DNA from 4 places in the Exiguobacterium sp. s57 genome. Region 4 is predicted to be linked to each of the others. Evidence: predicted binding sites of a transcription regulator. Region 4 holds the regulator's gene; each other region holds the start of a gene.
The links. Region 4 encodes Rex, which represses fermentation and respiration genes when NADH is low (regulators of the CRP and FNR family bind a similar motif). Its sites were predicted from a motif close to TTGTGAAATATTTCACAA; they were not measured.
Positions count from the first base shown of each region.

Region 1 (4,326 bases), on a different contig from region 4:
CGTTGATTTCCCGGATCCACTCGGTCCGACGATGACCGTCTTCGAACCGCTCGGGATGTGTAACGTCACCTCATCAATCACATCTCGATACGTATCTGGATAACGATAGCGAACCTCTTCGAAGGAAATCGACGGGGAAGCAGCGAAAGTCACGTCCTGTCGTTTCGCTTCAACCGCCTCAATCGCTTCACTCGGTTCTGTCACTTCAAACAAACGATCGGCTGCTTGCTTACTGTCTGCAAAGTGTCCTGGGAACACAGCCATCGGTGTCGTATTCTCAAACGCGGTGAGCGACATCATGATGAGCATTGCCAAGAATAAACCGTTCAAGTCTCCGTTTACCACCTGATACGCACCAATTGCCAATACGCCCCATGAGACGAGTAGTGAGGCTGCGACGACGAGCGACGAATTAAAAAATTGATTCGTCGCGTCTTTCCGCTCCGCCTCCATGTAACGTTCACTACGCGTGTAGACAGCTTGTTTCGTGCGATCGAGTTGGTGATGAAGTTTCAAATCCCGGTGCCCGTACAGCATCTCTGTTAATTGAATCGACACATCCCCACGTAACGCACGAATCGTCTCATCATGACGAGCGCGAATTCGAGCAAATCCGAGCGGAATCAAGAAGCCGGTGACGAGTACACCGAGTAAAATCCATAGACTGACCGCAAATGAGAAGAAAGTGATAAAGAAGATTGTACTTAAGAAGACGAGCACGAGTATGATTGGCGGATAAAATACACGGAGAAAGTAGTTTTGAAGACTCTCAACATCTCCGACGACGCGCGAAAGTAAATCCCCGCTCCGATATTTTGCGAAAATAGACGGAACGAGTGGTTCAAGTTGTCGATAAAACCGAACGCGTAACTCACTCAAAATCGTAAATGTCGCTCGGTGTGAAGCAAGGCGCTCTCGGTAACGACTTCCTGCTCGAATGACCCCGAACAGTTTAATCAAAACGACGGGTACCATGAGCGCATATAGGGGCGGGACGAGTCCTGCCCGCGAGACGAGGTATCCACTTGCCGCAAACAAAGCGACCGCCGCTAATCCGGCTGCGTATCCAAAGAAGATAGAGAGAAGAATATCTTTTTTCTCGCGCATCATCCATTTTGTGATTGTCCAAAGCGAGTTCATCGACTCACCCCTTTCTGAAGCGCAAATAGTTCCGCATACTCTGGGACAGCGAGCAATGCTTCATGAGTCCCTTCTGCGATTCGCTTCCCGTCATCCATAAACCAAATCGTATCCGCCTCTTTGATTGTATGCAGGCGATGTGCCACCGTGATCAACGTTGCATCTTTGGAAAGCTCATCGATGGAACGTCTGACGATTCGCTCTGTTTTCAAATCGAGACCGGTCGTCGGTTCATCAAACAGTAAGATCCCTGGTCGTTTAAAGAAGGCTCGAGCGAGTGCCAGACGTTGTCTTTCACCGCCGGATAACCCAAATCCACCTTCCCCAAGCTCCGTCCAGATCCCGTTCGGCAAGTGTGCAATCACCTCAGATAATCCAGCTGCCTCGACTGCTTCTTGTAATTCCCGCTCATCGGCCGCCTCACCTAAAGAAATATTGTCGGCGAGTGTCCCCGCAAATAGATACGGGTTTTGAGAGATATACGCAATGTTTCCATACCAGGCAGACTCACCAAACGTATGAAGTGGTTCGCCGTCTACGAGGACGCGTCCCGACTTCACTTGCAGGAGTCCGGAGATGACGTTGAGCACCGTCGTCTTCCCAGATCCGCTCGCACCGACTAAAGCGAGGTGGGTACCGGATGAAATGCGACCACTCAACGGCTGAAGCGCAAAGCGCCCGCCTGCATATTCGAACGATATGTCCTCGAGTTCAAGGTCTGGTGTCCGTGAATCAAGCGACTTCGTTCCCCATTGAGTACGATCATCCGGGGCGTCTAGCACCTCAAAGATTCGATCCGCCGCGCCCATACTGCCTCGACCCGTATGGAAGGCGCTGCCTAAATCTTTAATGGCCAAGTAATACTCCGGTGCCAACACCAAGATTAAAAAGCCTGAGAAGAACGTGAGATTCTCCCAAACGACCATCTGTAGTGCGACTTCTAGTGCCACAACCCCGGTGCTGAGCATGGAGATAAATTCGAGCATGAGACCGGACAAGAATGCTGTCTTCAACACAATCATTGTCGCATCCCGAAAATCGAGGCTGCTCTTCTCGATTGCAATTGCTTCCTGTTCGGTACGGTTATAAAGTTTCAGCGTCGTCAATCCTTGCAGAACATCCAAGAACTTTCCGGAAAATTGATTCATCTTTTCCATCTGTTCTTCGGATTTTTTCTGAGTCGCAATCCCGATGATGATGAAAAACAGCGGGATGAACGGTGCCGTCACCATCATGATGACACCCGAAATCCAGTGTTGGCTAAAAACGACGACCAAAATGAGGAGCGGGATGATCGATGTCTGGATGACTTGTGGCCAGTATTGACTGAAGTAAGCGTCCACCTCGTCAACGGCATCCATGAACACACTGACCTTCTTACCAGATTGACTGGTCAAGGACGATTCGACCGGACTCGTGGCATAGCGATCCAACAATTGAAAACGTAACGTCTGTTTCGCCTTCTCGGATAGGCTCGCACCGATTCGGCCAGATACATAACCGAAAAGCGCCCGTACTAACAGTGCAACAACGAGCCAAAGCAATGCCGGGATGACAGCTTCGAATGATTCATCTTTTAAGAAGATTCGGTCGACAATGTCGACGATTAAATACGCTTGTGCCAAAATGGAGAGTCCAATCATGACCGAAGATAATACGAGTCCGCTGATATGGCTTCTTTCGGCGAACGCAAGGGCTTGCAGTCGTTTCACTGCATTCATCCTTTCTCTATTTACAGTTCAATTCTTTGTGAGATTCATCACTAATTATACAATATGCCACGGTTTGAAGCGAATGCTCCGCTCGTTTGAGTATGTAAAAGACGCCCTCATTTGAGTGGCGTCAATCGATATCTTGCTCAAAATATTCTGGATGCCCGATGACGAGTTGGTGGGCATCGATACGAAGCACATCTTCTTTACGAAGTTTGGCTAAAATCGTTGAGACCGTCTCGCGGGACGTGCCGGACAAACGAGAAAGTTCAACCGCGGTGAAGGGACATCGGACACGCACGCCCTGTTCGTCGGGCTCCCCCAAATCTTCAATCAAAAAATGGAGCGTATTCAAGACGCGCTCTTTTGCACTCGGTGTGATAATCTCTTGGACACGCCGCTCATGTAAATCAAGAATACGGTTCATCTGCCCAATGATATAAAGCAACATACTCGACTGTGTGGACACGAACCGCTCGAAACGATCCGTCGGAATATAGATGACTTCAATATCCGTCATTGCCTCGGCAGTATGGCGATAGTCTTCCCCTGTGAACAAACCGTTGTAAGGAAAGAACTGTTTCGGTTTTACATAGTCGGCGTAATGATGTGTCGCATTCTCATTCATTCGTTCGAGCCTAATGTAACCACTCATCAAAAAATACACACGCTCCCGTGGGTCACCTTCCATGAATAACAGTTGCCCTTTCCGATAAGTCCTACAATAGACGTGCGGGATGAGCTGTTCAAGCGTCCGACTTGAACATGTCGCAAAAAGCGTTAACTGTCGTAAATCATCGATAGTCCATCTATGTCGCATGTGTATCTCCTCATTTCCAATCAGATCTCTTGCTTTCATTATAGATGATATACAATTGAAAACGCTTTCAAAATCCAACATTTTTCTGACATGACAAAAAGGGGTTTCCCCCCTTTTAGTCCAACATAAGTTCAAGTAGCGCGTCCTGCAAATCTCGATCGAGTTCTAACGCATGAAGATCAAACAACCATGCTTCGAGACGGGTCTTCGTTGTGGCCATCTGATACAGGCGATCTTTCAAGTCGTAGGCAATTTCCGCGCGGTCTAAAAACCGATAGAGACGGTCGAGTCGATGTGCGTTCTGCGTCACATCGACCGGAAGTGTCACGGTCTGTTCTTTCTTTAATTCACCGAATGGAATGTGTAACGTCTGTGTCTCTGCATCATAATCACCATCACCGACAACACCGCGGACAAGAATCGTCAACGTCCGTTTCGGCGGAACGAGAGTCAGGTCGCCCGACATCTCGATGTGTAGCGTACGTGCTTCCCAATCGAGCGTGAACGTCGTTTCGAGCGACGCCCCTGTTTCATAATCCCTACTTTCTCCGTCGTCCTCATACATCGTAAATGTATTTGAAGCACCTGGGAAGACGAGCACCTCTAATGCGCTCGGATTCCCCGTATCGTTTCCGTGCGGCTCGTGTGGCATCA
Region 1 is NZ_JACSKR010000002.1:269,125-273,450, forward strand. Features, by position in the region: gene cydC (thiol reductant ABC exporter subunit CydC) at 1-1,140, opposite strand, end outside; gene cydD (thiol reductant ABC exporter subunit CydD) at 1,137-2,861, opposite strand; gene KNO98_RS07760 (Crp/Fnr family transcriptional regulator) at 2,983-3,672, opposite strand; gene KNO98_RS07765 (glycoside hydrolase family 31 protein) at 3,788-4,326, opposite strand, start outside.
Region 1: cydD (thiol reductant ABC exporter subunit CydD) is a predicted target of Rex. The motif match lies at 2,888-2,905, and genes of this name have one in related genera.

Region 2 (4,326 bases), on a different contig from region 4:
TTTCGTGACAATCCCTTCCGCCAACTGCGTCTGGGTCATTTTTTTCTGTTTTCGTAACGCTTTAATTCGTCCACCAATCATATGCCACCTCGAAAAGTTAAATTATATTGAACTTTTTGTTTACATTTCACTTTCGTGCCTTTATGATAATGTTAAATCACATTTAACTATTTTGCAAAGGAGTGCTTCCTATGAGATTCTTTTCGTCCAACCTCTCCATTTTATTATTCGGTAAATTCATGTCACTGTTCGCATCCAACTTATTTACGTTCGTAGCAGGATTAACGGTATTGACGACAACTGGATCTGGACTGCAATTCGCATTTGTCTTACTGGCAGGAACATTGCCACGCGTTCTTTTATCACCATTTGCCGGCGCTTATGCGGACAAACTTGACCGAAAAGGCGTCATCATCAAGATGGAGTCTTTGAATGGAGGATTATTTTTACTCGCAGGGATTGGAAGTCTAATGTGGACGTTTGAAGCACCTGCCTTTTATGTCATCACATTCTTCCTATCCATCGTTTCCACCTTCTTATCGGTCACGCTATCGAGTTCGATCCCACTTCTATTTGAAGAGGAAGAGCTTCAACGTGCCAACTCCCTCATTCAGAGCATCATCTCCATCTCAAGTATCGGTACTCCGCTTCTTGCCGGAGCACTGTTTAAACTCATACCGATTCCAGTGTTTTTATTCAGCTCAGCCCTATTCTTCATGATTGCTGCGTTACTTGCTTCTCGACTCACATTTCATCAGAAAGAGGTTGCTCCAACCGAACAATCCACCTGGGAAGATGTACGGTCCGGTCTGTCTTATTTGAAACAGCAGCGCGTTTTATGGACGGTCGCCGTCCTCGCCGCATTCTTGAACTTCTTTTTCGTCGCGTCAGAAGTGTTGTTCCCGATTGCAGCATTACAAGAGGTCGGTGTGTCCCCGTTCCAGTTCGGACTACTTGAAAGCATGGTTGCCATTGGATTTTTAGTCGTTTCTTTACTTCACGCCTTGCCGTTATTCAACATCAAACATCGCCTATCGACCATGCGATCAGCACTGACCATACTCAGCATTCTATTTGTCGGCCCTGCCATTCCATTATATTTGAACTTCAACGTCATCACGTCGATTTTCTTTTTTGCGATGTTCGCTTTACTGAGCGGTTTCTTCATCGTACGTGTCAATATCCCCATTCAATTGCTCTTACAAACGAATACGGACCCGAACTACTTAGGTCGTGTGATTGGGGTACTCGAATCACTCGCGATGGGGATCACACCAATCGGTTTCATCTTATTCGGAATATTAAGTGATCTTGTGCCAATCGCTCATCTATACACAGCCTGTATGATTGGTCTACTCTTATGTACTTTCACACTCACCTATCGCATCCGTCACGACATCCAGGCAGAAAAAGCTGCACTTCAGTCAGCCGAACGTGTGTCGTAACGAAAAAGACATCGAACGAATCAGTTCGATGTCTTCTCTGTTGACGGGAGTACCCGTTTTTCTAATAAAAATGGTCCGAATGGGATGACGGATGCCATCACAGCAAGCGTCAAAACTTTGAAGCCCCAACGGAAGCGCCACGCCATGTACACGGCTGCGAGCACGTAAGCAACAAACAAGAAACCGTGCGCTGCGCCGACAATACTGACCGCAAGTGGAATGCCGGCCATATATTTCAGTGGCATCGCGATTAATAGTAACAGCAAGAAGGATACCCCTTCTGTGTAGCCAATCCATTTAAAATGAGTCATAGTCATATGCGTTCTCCTTTATCTCTGTTAGGCTACATCTATCGTAGCCGAAACGTGAGAGGTTTGTCACAGGAGAACATATAAAAGTTACGAGGCTATTTGACGATTTGGTGAACGGTGCAATACTCTCGTTTCAACGAAGTTACGAAGGAACAAGCCATCGACTCCGATTTTGCCAGCGTTATGACCGGCAACTAAAATCAAGACAGATACGATCAACATCGTTGGGTTCGTACTGACTGTTCCTGATAGTAAGAACGCCATGTTCATGACAAGTCCGAAGAATGCTGCACTACGTGTGAGTGCACCGAGCAATAACCCTAGGCCGACCAAAAATTCACCGTAAGGGATGAGGACATCGAATAATCCAGCGTTCGGGATTGCAAAGTTTTCTAAGAATGCGGCCCACCATCCTGCGACAGCTGGATGTTCTCCGGTGGCGAGTGACACCGCGTTGTTTAAAAATCCTTCTGTTCCAAAACCACCTGTGATTTTACCCCAACCTGCCGTCAACCAATGATAACCGAGCCATACACGTAATACCGTTAAAATCGCTGTGGCAACATTGTGGTTTTGCCAAAATTTCGTGAACATAATAATTCCTCCCTTTAAGAAGTTAAATAAATGAATAATGTGATTACATTCACAATATATCATCTATGTTCGCTTTTTCACATATATAATCTTCCTTGTTCATAATTCGTACATATGTATGCCACAGTCTATTCACATATACAAAAAGACGCCTTCGTTAGGCGTCTCTAAGAGTATTATAAGGTGACTTCTTGAGATGGTTGACCTTTTTTGTTCATCACACGCATTGATTCAGGTTCGATTTTGAGAATGATGAGTTTTGGATCATCCGGTCCATCGAACCATCCTTCAAGTTTGTCATTCCATACTTTTTCTTTCATCGATTCATCATCTGACACTGTTGCTTTTCCTAAGATTTCTAGGTACGTGTCGCCGACTCCATCTCCATCGTAGCCAATCAAGATATGAGTATATGGATTTCTCTCTAATTCCTCTACCTTATCCGTATCATTTGAAGTTGCTGTATAGAGCGTGAAATCTTCATGGAAAAATGTCATATACCGACTGTGCGGTTTTACTTTATATACAGTCGCCATTGTACCTACATTACTTGAGTCTAATATTTTTAATGCTGTTTCTTTTGCACTCATTCCGAATTCCTCCTTCACGATTTGTCGCTCGTATACTTTTCCCTCAAACCATATGGTTAAACACAAAAAAACCTGCTCGCCGATGCGAGCAGGTATCATATTCCTTAGAAAGGAAGATTAGATTTTTTCAACGTTAGAAGCTTGTGGTCCACGAGCTCCGTCTGTGATTTCGAAAGTTACTTCTTGGCCTTCTTCAAGTGTTTTGAAGCCGTCGCCTTGGATTGCTGAGAAGTGTACGAATACGTCGTCTCCGCCTTCCATTTCGATGAAGCCGTAACCTTTTTCTGAGTTAAACCATTTTACTTTACCTGTGTTCATGAATGAACCCTCCTGAAATAAACGCTATGCGTTATAGTAGTGCCTTACTAGAAAAAACTTGACCAAAAAAAATACAAGCCTCTGGAATTATCTAATGAAAAATAATCCCAAGCACTTGTGAATTATGATTCCAGCTATTCTTAATTAAGCACATATTGAATATAACATGGTTAGATGCTTCTGTCTAGTAAATACTTCTGATTGCTAAAAATAAGTCGAAACGGGTACACCCTAGAGAAGATGACACTAGGAGGATCTATTATGAAAAATTCAAATGATCAACAGTCAATCGCATCGATGATTGCTGCTTATTCCGACTGGTCTGAAGAAGAATTAATTCATCAAACACTCAAGTGGCATCATACCACGAGTAAAACAACTTATCCAGCAATGAGCCAAACATACGCTTGTCGAATCCCATTAACGGAGAGAGTTTCGCCTGTCCGGACGTCTCTTCCGCTTGAACAGATCGATGGAGTGGTTCGTCCCGTTTGGATGCGCCGACTCGATGCGGAATATTTGAATCTGATGCATATGACAAAATCACGTGTCGATGTGACGAACTATGGGGCTGTTGGAGATGGCAAGACGGACTGCACCCTCGCCTTTCGTCTCGCCCTCCGCTCTAATCGCCGTGTCTATGTGCCACCAGGTGTATATATCGTTCGAGGAATTCGCCTCCCTTCTAGTTGTGCACTTGAAGGTGCCGGACAAGACGTCACAATCCTCAAATTATCCGATCGGGCTCCGAAGCATCGCCGTCTTTTACGAAATACGACCCCATTCGCCGGCAATCATCATATCGAGGTATCCCATCTTACACTTGATTGGAACGTTAATCGTTTAGGTGACGTGAAACGAACGACAAGCGGTGACACGACATCGAGCGCTTTGACATTCGCGCACGTGACGTATGGATGGGTGCATCATGTGACGGCTAAAAATGCCGGGCTCCATGCGTTTGACATCACGTCCCCGCACTATCACTACCTAGGTGACGGACTTCGTGCGGCAAACGGAAGTCGGTATATCCATCTCAATCAACTCGAAGCAACGAATTATGGGGAC
Region 2 is NZ_JACSKR010000004.1:172,292-176,617, reverse strand. Features, by position in the region: gene KNO98_RS11065 (helix-turn-helix domain-containing protein) at 1-81, opposite strand, end outside; gene KNO98_RS11060 (MFS transporter) at 192-1,445, shown strand; gene KNO98_RS11055 (DUF3817 domain-containing protein) at 1,466-1,762, opposite strand; gene KNO98_RS11050 (DoxX family membrane protein) at 1,844-2,350, opposite strand; gene KNO98_RS11045 (pyridoxamine 5'-phosphate oxidase family protein) at 2,527-2,940, opposite strand; gene KNO98_RS11040 (cold-shock protein) at 3,058-3,258, opposite strand; gene KNO98_RS11035 (glycoside hydrolase family 55 protein) at 3,520-4,326, shown strand, end outside.
Region 2: KNO98_RS11050 (DoxX family membrane protein) is a predicted target of Rex. The motif match lies at 2,388-2,405, and genes of this name have one in related genera.

Region 3 (4,326 bases), on a different contig from region 4:
CGCATCGTCCCAGTCAACAGGCAATGATTGGAGTCGGCTCAGTTGACGCTCATATGTCTTCTCGACATACGGTGCCAAATCGACGTCAAACATCGGGAACGCCTGCCCCCCGTGTTGCATATTTTGATTCGCTTGAAGGATGATCGATGCGAGTGCCATGGCGGAGCGAATGTCCTTTGGTGACCTGATTGTTCCATGCCCCGTATGGAATCCATCTTTTAATAATTGACCGAGTGGAATTTGACAACATGTCGTCGAGCCTGTGATGTAATAGTCGGCGTCGTGCACGTATAAATAGTTATCAGTGACGGCCTGTTTTGGTCGCTCCGACATCAAATACGTCTGCGATAGTTCTTTCGACACTTCCGAAGAGAGTCGTGCTAGTTTCCCGAGCGGGGATTTACCGTCCACGTTCGCATTCTCTTGTACTAAGTCTTGGTCTGGTAAGATGCAGACGTCCTCATACAACTGCAGTAATTTCAAAACCCATCACCTCACTATATATGGATTCAAAACAATCTTAATCGTTTTATTAATCCTATATATAGATTATGGCACGTATTTTTCTCGATGGTCACGAGTCGATATTGTGACAGTTTATTTGTGGCATACGATAAAAAAGAGCCTCGTCTTCGGTAAGACAAGGCTCTACGCTGCATGTGACAAACATCATTTATTTAACAGCTTTTACAACTTTTAATTCGACTTCTTCCTCTAATTCTTGTGCTTCACGGAGACCCTTCGAGTTGAGCCACGTATAGATGGCTCCCATGAAGAGCGCTCCACCGATAATGTTACCGAACGTCGCAGGAATTAAGTTGTGAATCGCACCTGCCATGCTGATCGTCTCAGGATGTGGGACGACGAGCGTTAAGGCGAACAAGACGAAGTTGGCAATGACGTGGTCGAATCCTGAAGCGAAGAAGACCGCGACAAGGAAGATCATCGAGAAGATTTGAGCGAACTCATTTTTCATTTGTTTCGGTAAGAAAATAGCGAGACAGACCATCCAGTTACAGAAGATAGCGCGGAAGAAAATTTCGACCGTCGTATGATGCATTTTCCCCTCAACAACGGAGAACAACCAGTTGTTCATGCCAAGTTCTTGGATGACGCCAGTCGGTGCTAGTAATAATGCGAAAAGGATGCCCCCGAGTGCGTTTCCGACGAAGCAGAGCAACCAGACGAGCATCGTATCACTGAGCGTCGTATAACCGCGAAGTGTCGACGTTGTGAAATACATCGTATTTCCCGTGAACAATTCCGCTCCCCCATAGATGATCATGACGAGCGCGATCCCGAACGAGAAGCCCCCGATGAGTGTCGTGAACGGAGATTCCGCTAAATACATACCGTTAACGACTTTCAACGTAAAGATTGAAGCAAAGCCGATGAAGATCCCGGCTAACATTGCCCGTAAAAAGTATTCCATTGGACGATAATGAATCATTTGCGAGGAAGCCTGTGCTTTTTTCCGTAATGATTCGAGTGCATGGATTTCCATTGATGCCATGTCACAAACCCTTCTTTCTGAATAATTAAATAGGAAAGTATCAGTTCTAATATGTGAAATCATTAACAATATAAACTGTACAGTCTCTGTTGGCAATCACTTCTAGAAGGAATTGACAGAGTGTTCACATCGTAATCGTTTACATATGGCGGATTTGTGACAAATAAAAAATCTCCCGTTTTTAGGGAGAATGACTATCCAAATCTCTTTAAATCATAGTGGAAATTTCATCAGTGATATTCCGTTCCGATTCAATTTTTTTGAAATGAATCTCAGCGGTAACAGGAGACAATAAGAGATGACAAACAAAGATTTCCTGTCCCTCTAACTCGTTACTATCGATGCTAATACCTTCCATGAAGTAAGCACGTTGTAGCCTTGTCAATTTTTTAATCAGCACAATTCGATCATTGCATACATGTATCGGCATTATACGTTAGAACTTGTATAAATTGCTGCCATCACAATTCATTTTCGTTTAAATAATCAATATCAAATTTATGAGGTATATATTTTGTTAGTTCTTCAATAGTCTCATATTTTTTTTCATTAGAAAATAAAATAAATCCAAGACCATCTCCATCTACTTTAATAAAAGAAGTTGGTATGCTCATATCAATTAAAGGTACAAATTGAGTTCTAGAGAACAGCCACTTACCATATTTTTTAAAAGTGAAGTTCAATTCATCTTTAAAGATAATGTTATAAAACCCATTTTGAGCAGGTATCAAGTACGTTTCGTTAATCAAAAACCTTACATCTTTTTCGTTTTCTATTATTGCATTGCAGTAATAAAAAGAATTCTCATCCTCAGAGTAATCGTTCATAGAATAATTTATTTTCCTTGAATCCATCTTTTTAACAATCTCATTATCCTGACTTATATCTTTAGATAAAATGAATGTTATAACTATTGGATATACATTTTGGTAAATCAAAAAATCAATTAAAATTTCTTGGTTATCATTAATTGTTAAATCATCATAACTAGCAATCTCATAAACCTTTTTAATTTCATCTAAAATAAAATAATTATCTAAATTATCTTCAATCTGCTTATGTAGATGCTTCCTTTCAATAATTGTAAGCTCTTGCATAGTGATCACCTTCCGATACTAAAAATGAAGAGAGGTTTCTTAATAATTACGTTATCAGTTATAGACAAGATTAGCGAAACAATACTGAAAAAAGAGGAGCATCGCCCCCATCTCGGGACGATGCTCCTCTCAATTGAGTCGTGTCATTATTACAGACACAGACGCAACTTTTATTCTTTATCCTCAGTCGATTCTTCTGTTTCTTCAGAAGATGCTTCTGAAGCTTCCCCTTCAGTTGAAGCTTCTTCCGTCTCTTCTTCCTCAGAAGCAACCGGCTCATTCACTGATGCGATATGCATGTCTGACTCTGAGACAATCGTGTACGATTTATCTTTCGGAAGGTCTGCTACCGTCACCGAGTCACCGATTTCGAGGTCAGTTACATCGAGTTCGATCCGTTCAGGGATGTTGGCAGGTGTCGCTGCGACCGTCACTTTGTAGAGCGACTGGGCGAGGTATCCGCCTTCTTTGACGCCTTTCGCGTCACCAACAAGGACGATATCCGCTTCGACTTCTGTCTCTTCATCCATCTTCACAGCCATGAACTCGACGTGTTGATAGAAGTTTGTGAACGGGTTCGTTTCCGATCCGTGCACGAGCGTGTTGATTTTGTTTCCATCGTAATGGAGCTCAATCAAGGCATTGTCACCATGGTCTCGAAGAATTTTACGAAGGTCCATCTCGTCAAACACGATTGGCGTACTGTCTACTTTATAGCCGTAGACGACACCTAACGCTTTTCCTTCGTTACGCAACTTCGTGCGTAGTGAGCGTGGGCGTAATTCTCGTTTTGATACTTGAAGTTTGTTCGTCATTTTCTTTTCCTCCTACATGGATATACATTTCATGTCGACATCTTGAGGGTGAGGCAGTGAAAAAGCCACCTCTCAACCTCGATGCGTTGCGTGACATGTGTATAGTTTTCCCATGTGGACTGTTGAATAAACGTTACAGCGTATTAAAAAGAAGTAACAAGACGATTACATGACGCGTTTAAACAACTTCTCAAGCTCGTACGTGCTCCACTTCACGAGAATCGGTCGACCGTGAGGACATGTGAAAGGAGACGTTGTTCGGCTTAAATCATCAATCAATTGTCGCATCATCTCCATATTGAGTGGATGATTCGCTTTGATCGATCGTTTACACGCCATGAGGATTGATGCTTCCTCGCGGTATTTCGCGATGTCAATCGACCGCTGTTGAATCGCCATCTCTACTAAATCACGAATCGTACCTTCTAAGTCATGTTGCGGATACCATGTCGGAATCTCACGGACAAGGAACGTGTTACCCCCAAACGGCTCTAACGTAATGCCGGCATCCGCTAGGAGCGGGAGCACTTCTTCAATAGCAAGCGTTTCTTCTTGCGTGAACTCTAACGTTAAGGGGATCAATAGAAGCTGATACTCTTTTTCCGGACGTCCTAACTGCTCATAAAACAACTCATACTTGATGCGTTCCTGGGCAGCATGTTGGTCCATCACGTACATTCCGTCTTCCGCTCCACAGATGATATAACTCGAATGCAGTTGCCCGATGACGTCTAACGCCGGAAGACGTTCGGACTGACGAACGGGTTCCTCGACCTGTTCTGCCTGAAGCATCTCTGGCTCCGGCTCATGAACGAGCGGAGCCGGATTCCACTGGGAAGGAGATGTGAGCGACTCTTTTCGCTCCCGAGGAATTGGATAGTTCCACTCGACGGTGTCTGCT
Region 3 is NZ_JACSKR010000001.1:269,834-274,159, reverse strand. Features, by position in the region: gene KNO98_RS01435 (anaerobic ribonucleoside triphosphate reductase) at 1-483, opposite strand, end outside; gene KNO98_RS01430 (formate/nitrite transporter family protein) at 674-1,504, opposite strand; gene KNO98_RS01425 (hypothetical protein) at 1,975-2,610, opposite strand; gene KNO98_RS01420 (50S ribosomal protein L25/general stress protein Ctc) at 2,781-3,425, opposite strand; gene mutL (DNA mismatch repair endonuclease MutL) at 3,591-4,326, opposite strand, start outside.
Region 3: KNO98_RS01430 (formate/nitrite transporter family protein) is a predicted target of Rex. The motif match lies at 1,565-1,582, and genes of this name have one in related genera.

Region 4 (4,326 bases):
ATTCCATTCATTTCGATTCCTGGGAGCGTTGGGACGATTGGCCATGAACCCGTCGTGACAATCAAACGGTCATACGTGTCATGCACGTCTTCCCCGGTTTCAAGATTTTTGGCGTGGACCGTCTTCGCTTCGGTGTCAATCGACAAGACGTCATGTTTCATGCGCATCGTCGCACCGAGTTCTTCAAGTTCACGTGGAGAGGAGTAGAACAACTCTTCCGCACGTTGGACGACCCCACCGACGTGGAGCGCGATCCCACACGAGAGGAAGCTGACGTTATCGTTCCGCTCGTAAACGGTGATGTCGAGATTGTCATGCTTGGCGAGTAATCCTTTAACAGCTGCTGTTCCTGCGTGTGTACATCCGATGACTGCGATTTTCATATGATTGTCTCTCCTTTAGGTGTTAGGCAAGTTAGCGTTTGTGATAAAAATCACATTCACTTTCTGAACTTAGTGTACTATTTCACAAGAAGGTTTGACAATCCTTTTGCTCACTATTTCACGTAAAAGTGTCTAAAGTTTGAACTCCATGCGTGACAACAAAACCGTCCCGCAACCGGAACGGTTCACTTACGAATTCGTCGTGCGTCGTGCTTTGATCCAGTGATAGATGACGACGCCGATATAGGTGACAAGACCGATCACGTATAAACTGAAGCCGATCATGCTCCAGCCCAGACCATCCCATCCGCGAACAAAGACGAGACCAATCAAGATCAGCGTGTATCCTACCACGAGCAGCATCAACGAAAAGACGAGTCTTCGCTTAAATTTCGACTTCAAAAAGTTCAGCATGGCAATCAATAAAATCGTCGTCAACACACCGATGATGATGATTGCATCCCCGTAGTACTCCCAAATCATCGCTTCTCCCCCTGGCATCCAACTGAGTAGCTTTATTTTATCATGTCAGTCATGTGTTTTCGTGTTGTTGAAAAACGTTCGTTACCAAAAATCAAAAAAGCACCGTCTCCCTGGAAGGAACGATGCTCATTTCTCATTCATCTGTTTCATTAAATCCATCTGTTCTTGCACCATCGCTTCTTTCTCCCGGCGCAGCACCCCTTTATAGGTGATACGTGAAATCGATAAGCTGATCTCATATAGGAAGAAGAGCGGTAGTGACACCATGAGGTGCGACGTCAAGTCCGGTGGTGTGATGAACGCCGCGACCACGAATAGCGCAAAGTACGCGTACTTTCGAATCTTCGATAAGAAGTACGGGGTCACGACACCGATCCGGGTGAGGAACATCGTCACGACCGGTAATTGGAATAATAGACCGAACGGAATTGTCAGCTGCAACAAGAACGTGAAGTAATTATTGGCCCCGATGAGTTGTTCGAGTCCGAGGTCTTGCCCGAGGTCCGTCGAGATATCGAGGACGAGCGGGAACAACCAATAGTAGGCGAACGCAAGACCAATCAAGAACAATCCGAAGATGATCGGGATATAGGCAAGCGTGCCTTTCCGCTCATTCGGATGCAGACCGGGTGCGACAAATGCCCACACTTGATACAGTAGGAATGGGCTCGCCGCAATCAGGCCGATGACGAGCGCCAAGTTCAAGTAAATCATGAGTGGGTCCGCGACCCCAAAGGCGTTCAGTTCGAGCCCACGTTCGATGAGATCTTCTTGCAAGTACGCGAGTACATATTTGACACTCGGCAAAGCCATCAAAAAGAAGGCAAAGACGACAAATGCAGATAGCATCAGTCGTCTCCGCAGCTCTGTCAAGTGATCGGTGAGTTCCCGCTCTTGATCAGGTTGATGATTCATGGCTTACTGCTCTTTCTTTTCGATAGCTTTCTTGTCGTTCTTGTCGTTCTCGTCGTGCTCGTTCATCATGCCGTTCGTTGCATTTTTGAACTCACGAAGCGTCTGCCCGGCCGCGCGACCAAACTCCGGTAATTTCTTCGGTCCGAAGAGAATGAGTGCGATGATGGCGATGACAAATAGACTCACCCCACCTGGCATCCCGACGACGAGTGATGATGCTAGTAATTCCATTATTGATGGACCCCCTCAGCGGTTGGATAGTGTTGCATAAAGTAAATGAGTGACTGCAGCTCAATCGACAAATCGATGTGATGGACGCGAACGGTGTCCGGTACAGTGAGTCGTGCCGGTGTGAAGTTCAAGATACCCTTGATGCCGAATCGCACCAAGTCGTCTGCGACGGGCTGCGCATAGGCAGAAGGTACCGTCAAAATGGCGACGTCGATCTTGTTTTGCTTCATGATCTGTTCCATCTCATCGACGTGATGAATTGGGACGCCTGACATCGTCGTGCCGACTTTTGTCTCGTCTGCGTCGAACCCGACGACGATATGTGTGTTATTGTTTTTAAGGAAGTTATAGTTGACGAATGCCGTCCCAAGGTGACCGACCCCGACCAAGGCGACATTCGTAATCTCGTCCTGATTCAGTGTCTTTCGGAAAAAGTCTAACAGATACTGCACGTTATAGCCATATCCCTTTTTACCGAGCGCACCGAAGTACGAGAAATCACGGCGAATCGTAGCCGAATCGACCTTGACCGCCTCACTCAGTTCTGCTGAAGAGACACGTTGTTTCCCTGACGCATGCAGGCTTTGAATAAATCGATAGTATAGTGGCAACCGTTTGGCTGTCGCTTGTGGAATCTTTGGTTCGTTTTGACTCAACGGAAAGAGCCTCCTTTTTACGACACGTTACAAACGAATCTGAATTTCATACACCTTGATTGTAAACGAATTCACATGACCACTCAACGAATATACCTAAAATCGCTGAAAAATACAGTATACTAAATAGAGAGAAAGGGGTTTTTTCACTTGATCCTACTGCAAGTCAACAACTTATCCAAATCCTTCGGCGTCGAGCCGATTTTAGAAAACGTAAAACTCGAAATCCAGGAAGGTGAACGTGTCGCCCTCGTCGGTCGGAACGGTGCCGGTAAGTCCACACTTTTGAAAGTCATCGCTGGTGAATACAACTATGATTCCGGGGACATCATGAAGCCAAAAGACGTCACCATCGGCTATCTCGCCCAAGACTCAGGACTCGAATCCGACGAGACAATCTGGAACGAGATGCTCACCGTCTTCACGGACTTGATCGAGCAGGAGAAGACGCTCCGTCGCATGGAAGCCGATATGGGATCCGAACGAATCCTAAATGACGCCGCTGCGTACGAACGTCTCCTCTCTTCTTACGATGAAGAGCAGCATACGTTCAAAGAGCGTGGCGGTTACCAGTATGAAGCGACCATCCGCTCGGTCCTCCATGGGATGCGCTTCTATCCGGATGACTTCGAACGTCGCATCGACACGCTATCCGGGGGACAACGGACGCGTCTCGCCTTGGCGAAGATGCTCCTTCAAAGTCCTGACCTGCTCATCTTGGATGAGCCGACGAACCATTTGGACATCGAGACGCTCGCCTGGCTCGAGAAGTACTTGGGCGGCTATAAAGGAGCCGTCCTCATCGTCTCCCACGACCGGTACTTCCTCGACCGTGTCGTCTCGGTCGTCTATGAGCTGTCACGTCATCGGAGCCGTCGCTTCGTCGGGAACTACACGAAGTATCTCGAACAGAAGGCCGCCATTTACGAGCAAGAGAAGAAGCAGTTCGAGTCGCAGCAAGAAGAGATTGCCAAGATGCAGGATTTCATTCAGCGAAACATCGCCCGAGCGACGACGACGAAGCGTGCACAAAGCGTGCGGAAGCGTCTCGAGAAAGTCGACCGACTCGATGCCCCGGACGGTGACGAACGCAGCGCCGTCCTCTCGTTCTCCATCAAACGCCAGAGCGGGAACGATGTGTTGAGCGCGAGTGACCTCGCCATCGGGTATGAGGAAGAAATCGCCAAAAATCTCCGCTTCCAGCTGCAGCGCGGTGAATCCGTCGCGCTCGTCGGTCCGAACGGGGTCGGGAAGTCGACACTTCTCAAAGTGTTGACGAAACAACAAGCCGTCCTCACGGGTGAGATCCGTTACGGGACCGGCGTCGAGATCGGCTACTACGATCAGGAGCAACAAAACTTGTCTGACACAAACCGTGTCATCGATGAGATTTGGAACGACTGGCCGCTCATGCGTGAGCAAGAAGTGCGGAGTCTTCTCGGTCAGTTCCTCTTCAGCGGGGATGATGTCACGAAACGTGTCCTCGAACTATCGGGTGGTGAACGGGCACGTCTTACGTTAGCCAAGCTGAAGCTCGAGCAACCGAACCTCCTCATCTTAGACGAGCCGACGAACCACTTGGATCTCGACTCGAAGATGATTTTAGAGAATGCCCTCCTCGACTATCCGGGCACGATCCTTTTCGTCTCGCATGACCG
Region 4 is NZ_JACSKR010000006.1:7,690-12,015, reverse strand. Features, by position in the region: gene KNO98_RS12885 (FAD-dependent oxidoreductase) at 1-383, opposite strand, end outside; gene KNO98_RS12880 (YesK family protein) at 573-866, opposite strand; gene tatC (twin-arginine translocase subunit TatC) at 993-1,781, opposite strand; gene KNO98_RS12870 (twin-arginine translocase TatA/TatE family subunit) at 1,785-1,979, opposite strand; gene KNO98_RS12865 (redox-sensing transcriptional repressor Rex) at 2,012-2,668, opposite strand; gene KNO98_RS12860 (ABC-F family ATP-binding cassette domain-containing protein) at 2,819-4,326, shown strand, end outside.